Regions from separate parts of the Pseudomonas sp. 10S4 genome, predicted to be linked through region 1. Evidence: predicted binding sites of a transcription regulator. Region 1 holds the regulator's gene; each other region holds the start of a gene.

Region 1 (4,149 bases):
TGAGGCTCGTTAAAACCCTCCCTATTTTGCTCAGTCTGGGCGCAGCACTGGGAAGCGTGAGCGCCTGGGCTCTGCCGGACGATAGTACGAAACCGATCCGTATCCAGGCCGACGATGCCCAGCTCGATGACAAGCAAGGTATCGCCACCTATAAAGGTGATGTAATCATCACCCAGGGTTCGATGAAGGTTACCGGCAATACCGTGACCATCACTCGTACAAAGGATGGCCAGATCGATGTCGTAACGTCGGTGGGCAACCTGGCGTACTTCGAGCAGTTGCAAAAAACCACCTCCCCACAGCCAGTCAAAGGCTATGGCAAGACTGTCCAGTACCATGCCCAGCAAAACCGCATCGTGCTGATCGATCAAGCCAAAGTCATCAGCGATGACGGCAGCACCACCGAAGGCGAGAAAATCGTCTACGACACGGTGAAACAGGTGGCTACGGCCGGCCGCGCCACTGGCTCGCCGATCACAACGCCGCGCCAACGGATCGACATGGTGATCCCGCCGAAGCAGAAGGCCCAGTAATGGCAACTCTGAAAGCCCAGCATCTGGCCAAGAGCTACAAGAGCCGCCAGGTCGTGCGTGACGTCAGCCTGTCCATCGACAGCGGTCAGATCGTCGGCCTGCTTGGCCCGAACGGCGCCGGCAAGACCACCTGCTTTTACATGATCGTTGGCCTGGTACAAGCCGACCAGGGTCGCGTACTGATCGACGATCTGGACGTCAGCCACCAGCCTATGCACGGTCGTGCAAAGGCCGGTATCGGCTATCTTCCGCAAGAAGCGTCGATCTTCCGCAAACTCTCGGTCGCCGATAACATCATGGCCATCCTCGAGACCCGCAAGGAACTCGACAAGGCCGCTCGCCGCAAAGAGCTGGAAAGCCTGCTGCAGGAATTCCACATCAGCCACATCCGTGACAACCTCGGCATGAGCCTGTCCGGTGGTGAACGACGCCGAGTGGAAATCGCCCGGGCCTTGGCCACCAACCCGAAATTCATCCCGCTCGACGAACCTTTCGCCGGTGTAGACCCGATTTCGGTAGGCGACATCAAGCAGATCATCCATCACCTCAAGGCCAAAGGCATTGGCGTGCTGATCACCGACCACAACGTCCGTGAAACACTGGATATCTGCGAAACCGCCTACATCGTCAACGATGGTCAGCTAATTGCCGAAGGTGACTCCGCCACCATCCTGGCCAACGAACTGGTCAAGGAAGTGTATCTGGGCCACGAGTTCCGCCTGTAAGCACCGAGGTGTCTGGCTAGTCGACAGAGCGCATGGCGCAATTAACACATCGCTGTGTTTTTTATTGTTACGGCGCTCTAGGCAAACACTTCAGTTTCAGGCATATAATTTGCTTAAGTTTGGCGCTTCGGCGCCCTGTAGTGGATGGCGCATGCGCGCCGGCGAATAAGGTGTTAAGCCCCTGCCATGAAACCATCGCTAGTCTTGAGAATGGGCCAGCAGCTGACGATGACACCTCAGCTGCAACAGGCCATCCGCCTGCTCCAATTGTCGACCCTGGACCTGCAACAGGAAATCCAGGAGGCCCTGGAGTCCAATCCGATGCTCGAACGCCAGGAAGAAGGCGACGACTTCGATAACGCCGACCCATTGGCCGACAAAGCCGAACAACCACCCAACGCCGACATTCAGGAACCCTCCTACCAGGAAACCGCCCCGACGGTGGATAACCTCGAGGAAGGGGACTGGAACGAGCGCATTCCCAACGAACTGCCCGTCGATACCGCCTGGGAAGACGTTTACCAGACCAGCGCCAGCAGCCTGCCGAGCAACGATGACGACGAGTGGGATTTCACCACCCGTACATCCGCCGGCGAAAGCCTGCAAAGCCACCTGCTCTGGCAACTGAACCTGGCGCCGATGTCCGACACCGATCGCCTGATCGCCGTGACCTTGATCGATTGCATCAACAATCAGGGCTACCTGGACGAAACCCTCGAGGAAATCCTCGAAGCCTTCGATCCGGAACTGGACATCGAGCTGGACGAAATCGAAGCCGTCCTGCATCGCATCCAGCAATTCGAACCGGCCGGCATCGGCGCCCGCAACCTGGGCGAGTGCCTGTTGCTGCAATTGCGTCAACTGCCCGCCAAAACACCTTGGCTGGCTGAGGCCAAGCGCCTGGTCACCGATTACATCGACCTGCTCGGCAGCCGCGACTACAGCCAACTGATGCGCCGCATGAAGCTCAAGGAAGATGAACTGCGCCAGGTGATCGAGCTGGTCCAGAGCCTGAACCCGCGTCCAGGCTCGCAGATCGAGTCCAGCGAAGCCGAATACGTCGTGCCCGACGTCATCGTGCGCAAGGATAATGAGCGCTGGCTGGTGGAGTTGAATCAAGAGTCAGTGCCAAAGCTGCGGGTCAACGCCCAGTACGCCGGCTTCGTGCGCCGCGCCGACACCAGTGCCGACAACACCTTCATGCGTAATCAGTTGCAGGAAGCCCGCTGGTTCATCAAGAGCCTGCAAAGCCGTAACGAAACCCTGATGAAAGTCGCCACCCAGATCGTCGAGCACCAGCGCGGTTTCCTGGAGTACGGCGACGAAGCCATGAAGCCGCTGGTCCTGCATGACATCGCCGAAGCGGTGGGCATGCACGAATCGACGATTTCACGGGTGACCACCCAAAAGTTCATGCATACCCCACGGGGCATTTATGAACTGAAATACTTTTTCTCCAGCCATGTCAGCACCTCTGAAGGCGGCGAATGCTCGTCCACAGCGATCCGCGCGATCATCAAAAAACTGGTTGCCGCGGAAAATCAGAAAAAGCCGTTGAGTGACAGCAAGATCGCTGGTTTACTGGAGGCACAAGGCATTCAGGTGGCTCGCCGCACCGTCGCCAAGTACCGCGAGTCCTTAGGGATCGCGCCTTCGAGCGAACGCAAGCGGTTGATGTAAGCCACGCCACAGCGTTCCAGTGGCAGGTACCTTTACCTGCCGCTTTATGCACTGGCAACGAAGGAGAAGCTGTATGCAAGTCAACATCAGTGGACACCAACTGGAAGTGACCGAACCCCTGCGCACCTACATCGGCGAAAAACTCGACCGATTAGAGAGGCATTTCGACAAGATCACCAACGTGCAAGTCACGATGACCGTCGAGAAGCTGCTGCAGAAAATCGAAGCCACGCTGCATATCCCCGGCGGAGAAGTGGTCGCCAATGCCGAGCATAACGACATGTATGCCGCTATTGACCTACTGACCGACAAGCTGGATCGCCAACTTAAAAAGCATAAGGAAAAGACCCAGAGCCTCCTTCAGGGCGCAACCGGTCGTTAACACTCCCAACCCATGATCCGACTTGAAAGTATCCTGACCCCCGGCCGTTCCCTCGTGAACGTGCCGGGCGGCAGTAAAAAGAAAGCCCTCGAACAAATTGCCAACCTGATCGCCCGGGAAGTCCCGGATCTGGAGATGCAAGATGTCTTCGAGGCTCTGATTGCCCGTGAAAAACTCGGTTCCACCGGTTTTGGCAACGGCATTGCTATCCCCCACTGTCGCCTGAAGGGCTGCACCTCGCCCATCAGTGCCTTGATGCACCTTGACGCACCTATCGATTTCGACGCCATCGACGGCGCTCCGGTTGACCTGCTGTTCGTGCTGCTGGTCCCGCAAGCCGCCACCGATGCGCACCTGGAATTACTGCGCCAGATCGCCAGCATGCTTGATCGCAAGGAAGTACGCGAAAAACTGCGCAGTGCCCCGAGCAACGAAGCCTTGTATCAGGTTGTCCTGAGCGAGCAAAACGGTCACTAATCATGCGTTTGATCATTGTCAGTGGCCGCTCCGGCTCAGGTAAAAGTACTGCACTCGATGTCCTTGAGGACAACGGCTACTACTGCATCGACAACCTGCCGGCCGGCCTGCTGCCGGAGTTGGCCGAACGCGCGCTGATTCATACAGAGCTGGCTCAGCCGCTGGTCGCCGTTTCCATCGACGCCCGCAACCTGCCCAGTCACCTGACGCGATTCCCCGAATTACTTGAAGAAGTTCGCGGTCGGCATATCCAGTGCGATGTGCTGTATCTGGACGCCGATGAAGAAACCCTGCTCAAGCGTTTCTCGGAAACCCGCCGCCGTCACCCGCTGAGCACCGCCAACCGCTCATT
Region 2 (4,149 bases), 740 kb from region 1:
ACAGCAACAGGGCGGCCACCATCAGGTGTTTAAGATTCAACGTAGCCACCTAGAAAGGGAACAGCGGGCTGAGGAAGAAACGGTCGAACCAGCCAGGCTGACTCGCATCGGCAAACGCACCGGTGCCCGAATAGGTGATACGTGCATCGGCGACGCGGGTCGACGACACGGTATTGTCAGTGGCGATGTCATCGGCGCGAACCAGGCCGGCAATCCGCACCAGCTCATCACCCGAGTTGAGGGTCATCCACTTCTCGCCACGCACGGCAATGATGCCGTTGGGCAATACATCGGCGACGGTCACGGTGATCGAACCGGTCAGGCTGTTGCTCTGCCCGGACTTGCTGGCCCCGTTGGTGGCACGGTCGCCGCTGTAACCGGCGTTGAGGCTCAGGTCACCACTGCCCACCGGGTTATTGGTGGTCAGGCCGCCACCGAACAGCGACGTCAGACCGATGCTGGTCTTGCTGGTCTTGTCGATCTGCGAGTTGGCACCCTTGCTGGCCTGAGTCTTCTCGTTCAGGGTGATGGTAATGATGTCACCGACCCGGAACGCCTTGCGGTCGCCGTACAGGTTTTGTTCGAAACCGGCCTGGTAGATCGAGCCATTGTTGGCGGCAGCCGGCAGCGGCGTTCGCGGCAACACCGGGGCGTAATAAGGGTCATTGGGCTTGGGCGTCGGTGCGACGCAGCCCGCGAGCGAGACCACCCCACTCAGTGCCAGAACAGATACAAAGCGATTCATGACCCTACCTCACGGTGTTGCAGGCGGCTTCATGCCGCCTCATAGACTTGATTACAGATTCTGCGTTACGAACGAGAGCATCTGGTCGGCGGTGGAGATCACCTTGGAGTTCATCTCGTAAGCGCGCTGAGTGGTGATCATGTTGACCATCTCTTCAACGGTGCTGACGTTGGACCCTTCCAGGGTGTTCTGCAGCGTGGTGCCAAAACCGTTCAGGCCCGGGGTGCCGACTTGCGGCGCGCCGCTGGCGGCGGTTTCCAGGAACAGGTTGTTACCGACTGCTTGCAGACCGGCCGGGTTGATGAAGTCGGCGGTTTGCAGGTTGCCGATCACTTGAGAGGCAGCGTTGCCGGGAACGGTGATGGACACCGTGCCGTCCGTACCGACCGTGAAGCTCTGGGCGTTGTTCGGGATGACGATCGCAGGTTCCAGAGCGAAACCGCTGGCGTTCACGATCTGGCCGTTGGAGTCGAGGTGGAAGGTGCCGTCACGGGTGTAAGACGTGGTGCCGTCCGGCTGCAGAATCTGGAAGAAACCGCGGCCGTCGACGGCCAGGTCCAACGGCTGCTCGGTGGTTTGCAGGCTGCCGGCGGTGAAGTTTTTCTGGGTGCCGACGATGCGCACACCCGTACCCAATTGCAGACCGGACGGCAGCGCGCTGTCCTGGGTCGACTGGGCGCCAGGCTGGCGTTTGATCTGGTACAGCAAGTCCTGGAACTCGGCGCGGTCACGTTTGAAACCCGTGGTCGATACGTTCGCCAGGTTGTTGGAGATGGTGGTCAGGTTGGTGTCCTGGGCGGACAGACCTGTTTTGGCAACCCATAGAGCCGGAAGCATTTCGATTCTCCTCGTGCGCCTGTTTTACGGCGCGACGTTCTGATAATTAGCTGATCTGCAAGACCTGAGCCATGGCCTGGTCGTCGTCTTTGGCGGTGTTCATCATCTTGATGTGCAGCTCGAATTGCTTCGACAACGCCAGCACCGAGGTCATTTCTTCCACGGCATTAACGTTGCTCGACTGAAGGAACCCAGACACCAGTTTGACGCCCGCATCGGCTTGCGCCGGCTTGCCGTCCATGGTGTGGATCGAACCATCCAGGCCTTTGGTCATGTTCTTCAGGTCAGGGTTGACCAGTTTGATACGGTCGATTTGAGCAATCACCCGCGGGCCTTCACCCATCGAACGAATGCTGATGGTGCCGTCCTCACCTACTTCGATTTTCTGCTCGGGCGGCACGGCAATCGGCCCGCCATTGCCCATCACCGGCATACCATTGCCGGCGCGCAACACGCCCAAGGCGTCAACGTTCAGGCTGCCGGTGCGCACGTAACTTTCGCTGCCGTCGGGGCTTTGCACGGCAATCCAGCCGTCGCCGGTCACCGCCACATCGAGATCACGGCCGGTTTCCACCATCGATCCTGGCGAGAAGTCGGTGGCCGGACGCTCGGTCATGGCATAGGCACGCGCCGGAAAGCTGTCACCAAACACCGGCATCGAACGGGCCTGCTCCAGGTCCTTCTGAAAACCGTTGGTGGAGATGTTCGCCAGGTTGTTCGCATGAGCCTTCTGCGCCAGTGCATTCTGGCTGGCGCCGGTCATTGCCACATAAAGGTACTTGTCCACACTCTTTCCTCTGCATGCCGGACGTTTGCCGCCCACCGCTGTACTGCTGAGCCTCAAGCAATTTGCAGACCAACTTTTTCTGGCGGCCCGAGGCCCGGCAAACAAAGGACTTGAAGGATTTAGAGGGGATGAGGGAATTGTGTCGAAGTCGAAAAACCGGCGGTGTTATGCCGGTAAGTGGCAAGTGTCAGCCTTCATGGACGACGCTGTACCCTGTGGCGAGGGAGCTTGCTCCCGCTGGGCAGCGAAGCAGCCCCAAAAAGGACTGCCGATATCTGACAGACAGATCGCGCAGGATGGTTTTGCGGCCGCTTCGCGCCCGAGCGGGAGCAAGCTCCCTCGCCACAACACCCGTGCTGTGACTCAGGAACCAGGCTCCTTGCCGACATCGTATTCGCGCAGTTTGTTGGCAATGGTGGTATGCGAAACCCCCAACCGCTTACCCAACTGCCGACTGCTCGGGTGCTCGGAATACAAGCGCTCCAGCACCGCTTTCTCGAAGCGCCCGACAATCGCATCCAGCCCGCCCTCCAGCGAGAAATCGCCAAGGGGCTGACGCACGCCGTAATCCGGCAGGCGAATGTGTTCAGCCTTGACTGTCCCGCCCTCGCACAGGGAAACCGCCTGGAACAACACGTTTTCCAACTGCCGGACATTGCCCGGCCAATGGTAATGACTGAGCCGCTCCATCGCTGCTGGCGCCAGTTTCGGCAGCGGGCAACCGATCTGCCGACTGGCCTGATCGAGGAAATGCTCCACCAGCGGCGTCAGCCCGTCGAGGCATTCGCGCAGCGGCGGGATGTGCAATGACAACACATTCAAGCGGTGATACAGATCCTGGCGAAACTCGCCTCGGGCACATAACTCGGACAGGTCCACCTGCGTCGCGCAGATCACCCGCACATCCAGATAGACCTCTTCATCACTGCCTACACGCCGGAAGCAGCCGTCCTGCAGAAAGCGCAGCAGCTTCACCTGCAAGCGCGGGCTCATTTCGCCGACACCATCGAGAAACAGCGTACCGCCGGCCGTCAACTCCAGCAGCCCGAGCTTGCCTTCGGCCCGCGCGCCTGCGAACGCGCCAGGGCCGTAGCCAAACAATTCGGTCTCGGCCATGGATTCCGGCAGGCCGGCGCAGTTGAGCGCCATCAGTGGCGACTGCCCTCGCGGACTGGCCAAGTGACAAGCCCGCGCCAGCAGCTCTTTGCCAGTGCCGGTTTCACCTTCTATCAATAACGGCGCATCCAGCGGCGCCATGCGTCGAGCCTCACGCACCACCGCTGCCATGACTTTCGAGCTCTGGAAGATACTGTCGAAGCCGCGCAATTCCTGTTTGCGCACGTTATAGATCCGCTCACCGACCCGGTCCGCACGGTGCAACGTCAACACGGCACCGGCCATGGCCTCGCTGTCGTCATGCTCCGATTGCAGCGGCGCGATATCGGCAAGAAACACGTCACCCTTCACCTTCACCCGCAAGCCGTTGATCCGCGACTTATTGGCGCGCACCAACTCCGGCAAATCGAAATCCTCGGCATACCGCGACAACGGAATCCCCGGCACCTCGTCCACCCGCACCCCGAGCAACTGCGCCGCCGCACGGTTGGCCGCGACGATGGAGCCACCCATGTCGATCGACAGCACCGGAAACTCCAGGGCGCCGAGCAAGGCATTGAGCTCCATGTGCCGACGCTCGCTGGGCATCAGCCCTACACGCTTGACGCCAAATACCCCACCAATCGCCTCGAATTTCGGACGCAGCGCCTGGAACTGAATGTTG
Region 3 (4,149 bases), 1.4 Mb from region 1:
GGTAGCATGTGCGGAACATCCTGCAGCCGAATCCACGGTTGGTTATTCCAGTGCAGCAAGCTCAATGACATCTCTGGCCAGTTCAGCAGGCTCAAAATCGGGCGTTCGGTTGAGGTGGGTTGTTGCGCGTCCCTGAGGACGGGCACTACGTCGTGGGTCAGCCATTCGCGCAGGCTTCGGTATTCGGGGCAGTAGTGGTAGATCAGTAGTGCGTAGACGCCGGATTCGCTGATCAGCAGGGTGCTTTCGACGGTGCCGTGGCTGAGCATTATCAGGGTTTGGTATTGGTCGGGGTCGAGTTTGCGCACGGCGCGTTCGTCGAGGTAGAGGCGCAGGAGGCGGCCGAGGTCGCGGGCGCTGAACCAGGGTTGGTTTTCGAGGAGGAGGGCGTGCAGGTGAAGTTTGTGGCGGGTGAAGGTGTGTGGTGTCAGATACGTGTCGTCACTATTCATTGATACAACTCCTTTTGCTAAAGGGGCTGCCGTCAATCGTCGCCAAACGATTGGGTGGCAGCTGTACGCGGGTTGGCGAACCGGAGCAAAAGGAACCCGGCAGACCCGAAGGTCTCCCACGCACAGCCGCCATGACTCGATGTGGCGGAAGTGAACCCGCCGTCGATGGTCGTCGTACGCCTTAAGCTTCCAGGTCGCCAAACCCAGTGCTGAACATTCAGCATCGGGTGAGCTTAGGAGTCGGGGCTTTGCGACGCTATCGGACGGCGGTACTGATCTTTGTAGGACGTTGCCGAGATTGTGGCGGGGCGGGAGATCAAAAGATCGCAGCCTTCGGCAGCTCCTACGGGGGTGGTCCGTCCCGTGTGGGAGGGCTGGGAGACCGAGGTGTCGCTATTCGCGGGCAAGCCTCGCTCCTACAGGGGAACGCATTGTCAGATGGGTTACTCGGCAGGTGGATTGAGCTTCGCTTCCATCTCCGCGACCTTCGCCTCAAGGCTTTCCAGCCGTGCCCGAGTGCGTGCAAGTACAACCATCTGGCTATCAAACTCTTCCCGGCTCACCAGATCCAGCTTGCTGAAGCCGCTTTGCAACAAAGCCTTGAACTGGCTTTCGATTTCGCTTTTCGGCAGCGGGGTTTCGCCGCTGAAGAGGCGGGAGGCGGTGCCGCTCAGGGCGTCGAGGAAGTCTTTGGGCGCGAGCATGGGAAAGGTCCTGGAAACAATGGCGGGCAGTGTATCACGCAGTGTCTATAGTCAAATCCGCAGCCAAGGATGCACGCTTTTCGCGCAGGCGGACGGACGGCAGCGCACTGTTGTTGTGCGTTATGTCATCGGCGTTTGTGAGAAGCGGCTTGCAGCAGCGACCAAGGGACTGAATTCAGTGGGTTTTGGCGAGATGGCAAGCTTTCTGCTTAGTCGCTAGTGACCCATGCACTGATGCAGTCGCTGTGACGAATGCAGTGCGCCACGTGAAACGGGGAAGTTTCGCACGGAGTGGTTAGCTGGCGTCGGACGGGCAGGTTGGGCCGACGATGCGTTACAAAGCCAGGCACTGCGCTTAGACTTGAGTCGGGTTTGTTTTCCTGGGGCAAGTCCACCAATTCGGGAGAGAGTTTTCATGAAGCTAGTCACTGCCATCATCAAGCCGTTCAAACTGGACGATGTACGCGAGTCGTTGTCCGAGATCGGCGTGCAGGGCATTACCGTTACTGAGGTCAAAGGCTTCGGTCGGCAGAAGGGTCACACCGAGCTGTATCGCGGCGCGGAGTACGTGGTCGATTTTCTGCCCAAGGTGAAGATTGATGTCGCCATTGACGACAAGGATCTTGACCGGGTTATCGAGGCGATAACCAAGGCAGCCAACACCGGCAAGATTGGTGACGGCAAGATCTTCGTGGTCAATCTGGAACAGGCGATTCGCATCCGTACCGGCGAAACCGATACCGACGCAATCTAAGCCGCCACAACCCCAACGCCCCAGGAGAAAACAATATGACTCTGCGTAAATTCGCAGGGCTAGGAGCCCTGTTGTCCATCGTAATGCCCGGCCTGGCTATGGCGGCAGATCCGGTGGCGCCTCCAGTCCTCAATTCCGGCGATACCGCCTGGATGTTGACCTCGACTGCCCTTGTGCTGTTCATGACCATTCCTGGCCTCGCGCTGTTCTACGGCGGCATGGTTCGGTCCAAAAACATTCTTTCCGTGATGATGCAGTGCTTCGCCATTACCGGTCTGATCACCATCCTGTGGTTCATTTATGGCTACAGCATGGCGTTCGATACCACGGGGATGGAAGTCAACGTCGTCAACCTCAACTCCTTTGTCGGCAGCTTTGCCAAGGCCTTCCTCGCGGGCATCACGCCTGCCAGCATTACTGGCCCGACGGCGCTGTTCCCAGAGGCAGTATTTGTTACTTATCAGATGACCTTTGCGATCATCACCCCGGCGCTGATCGTCGGTGCGTTCGCTGAGCGGATGAAGTTCTCCGCGATGCTGATCTTCATGGGCGTCTGGTTCACCCTGGTTTACGCGCCAATCGCGCACATGGTCTGGAGCGGTCCGGGTTCGCTGTTGGGCGACTGGGGCGTGCTCGACTTCGCGGGCGGCACCGTGGTTCACATCAACGCCGGTGTGGCTGGCCTGATTGCCTGCCTGGTACTGGGCAAGCGTAAAGGCTTCCCGACCACCCCGATGGCACCGCATAACCTCGGTTACACCCTGATGGGCGCGGCGATGTTGTGGTTCGGCTGGTTCGGCTTCAACGCCGGCTCCGCTGCTGCGGCCAACGGCACCGCCGGTATGGCGATGCTGGTCACTCAAATCGCTACTGCTGCCGCTGCACTGGGCTGGATGTTCGCCGAGTGGATCACCCACGGCAAACCAAGTGCACTGGGCATCGCCTCGGGTGTGGTTGCCGGTCTGGTAGCCATTACTCCGGCTGCCGGCACCGTGGGCCCAATGGGCTCGCTGATCATCGGCCTGGCGGCTGGCGTGGTGTGCTTCTTCTGCGCCACTACCTTGAAACGCAAACTTGGCTATGACGACTCCCTGGACGCCTTCGGCGTGCACGGTATCGGCGGTATCCTCGGCGCGATCCTGACCGGTGTGTTCGCTGCACCGTCCCTGGGTGGCTTCGGCACCGTCACCGACATCGCCGCACAAGTCTGGATTCAAACCAAAGGCGTGGGCTTCACGGTGATCTACACCGCGATCGTCACCTTCATCATCCTCAAGGTCCTGGACGCCGTCATGGGTCTGCGTGTGACCGATGAAGAAGAATCGGTTGGCCTCGACCTGGCACAACACAACGAACGCGGCTACAACTTGTAAGACGCGCTCAAAAAACTTGCCCGGCTTGCCGGGCATTTTTTTGTCCAGGATTTGTCATTAAAGACGTAGCTGAAAGGTTTTTTCCTACGGCTTAAGTCGTGTTTACGCCGGGCGTTTTTCTGGGGCGAAAGACTTACAGCATTGCAGGAATATTAGGGCCTTTGTTTTTTCCCAGAGCGCGCTAGAATGCGCCCCGAACGTGCGGAGAACTGTATGTGGCAACAGACTCTGATTACCCTGCGGGCAAGGCCCCGGGGCTTTCATCTGGTAACGGACGAGTTACTCGCCGGCCTGCCTGAACTCAAGGCGTGCCGGGTCGGTCTGTTGCATTTGTGGCTGCAGCATACCTCGGCGTCGTTGACCATCAACGAGAACGCCGATCCGGCGGTACGTCGCGACTTCGAACGATTTTTCAATCGTCTGATCCCACAAGGCACAGACGGCTATGAGCATAACGACGAAGGCCTGGACGACCTCCCGGCGCACTTCAAGGCCAGCGTGCTTGGCTGTCAGCTCAGTTTGCCGATTTCGGCAGGCCGACTGGCGTTGGGGACCTGGCAAGGCGTTTATCTGGGCGAGCACCGTGATTTTGGCGGTGCCCGTAAAGTCCTCGCCACCGTGCACGGTGAAGGGGCATAAACCGCTGGTAGCCAGCGGTTGTAGAATTTTCCCCGGCCGCCTTCGACAGATGGCGAAGCTGGGCTATAACTAATCTGCTTTTCGCAAGTCATGAGGTAGAACATGAGCGACGATGATCTGGAAAACGACGACCTCGAAGTAGGTGACGAAGACGAGGCCGAAGAAGGTTTGGAAGCAGCGGCGGAAGACGTTGCTGACGACGACGGCGGTGATGCGCCGGCTCCGAC

What was found. Region 1 encodes sigma-54, which starts transcription at its own class of promoters, with help from an activator protein. Its sites were predicted from a motif close to ANTGGCATNNANNTTGCTNT; they were not measured.
Region 2: a site for sigma-54 is predicted at 2,424-2,443, ahead of RHM58_RS17115 (flagellar basal body rod protein FlgF). Genes of this name have one in related genera too.
Region 3: a site for sigma-54 is predicted at 1,349-1,368, ahead of glnK (P-II family nitrogen regulator). Genes of this name have one in related genera too.

The regions. Positions count from the first base shown of each region.
Region 1 is NZ_CP133774.1:2,928,718-2,932,866, reverse strand. It holds gene lptA (lipopolysaccharide transport periplasmic protein LptA) at 1-533, shown strand, start outside; gene lptC (LPS export ABC transporter periplasmic protein LptC) at 1-13, shown strand, start outside; gene lptB (LPS export ABC transporter ATP-binding protein) at 533-1,258, shown strand; gene RHM58_RS13405 (RNA polymerase factor sigma-54) at 1,445-2,938, shown strand; gene hpf (ribosome hibernation-promoting factor, HPF/YfiA family) at 3,012-3,320, shown strand; gene ptsN (PTS IIA-like nitrogen regulatory protein PtsN) at 3,333-3,797, shown strand; gene rapZ (RNase adapter RapZ) at 3,800-4,149, shown strand, end outside.
Region 2 is NZ_CP133774.1:3,670,900-3,675,048, reverse strand. It holds gene RHM58_RS17130 (flagellar basal body P-ring protein FlgI) at 1-22, opposite strand, end outside; gene flgH (flagellar basal body L-ring protein FlgH) at 50-745, opposite strand; gene flgG (flagellar basal-body rod protein FlgG) at 797-1,582, opposite strand; gene RHM58_RS17115 (flagellar basal body rod protein FlgF) at 1,629-2,369, opposite strand; gene RHM58_RS17110 (sigma-54-dependent transcriptional regulator) at 2,733-4,149, opposite strand, start outside.
Region 3 is NZ_CP133774.1:1,511,913-1,516,061, reverse strand. It holds gene RHM58_RS07155 (Bro-N domain-containing protein) at 1-452, opposite strand, end outside; gene RHM58_RS07150 (accessory factor UbiK family protein) at 896-1,156, opposite strand; gene glnK (P-II family nitrogen regulator) at 1,572-1,910, shown strand; gene RHM58_RS07140 (ammonium transporter) at 1,946-3,283, shown strand; gene RHM58_RS07135 (secondary thiamine-phosphate synthase enzyme YjbQ) at 3,497-3,922, shown strand; gene sutA (transcriptional regulator SutA) at 4,025-4,149, shown strand, end outside.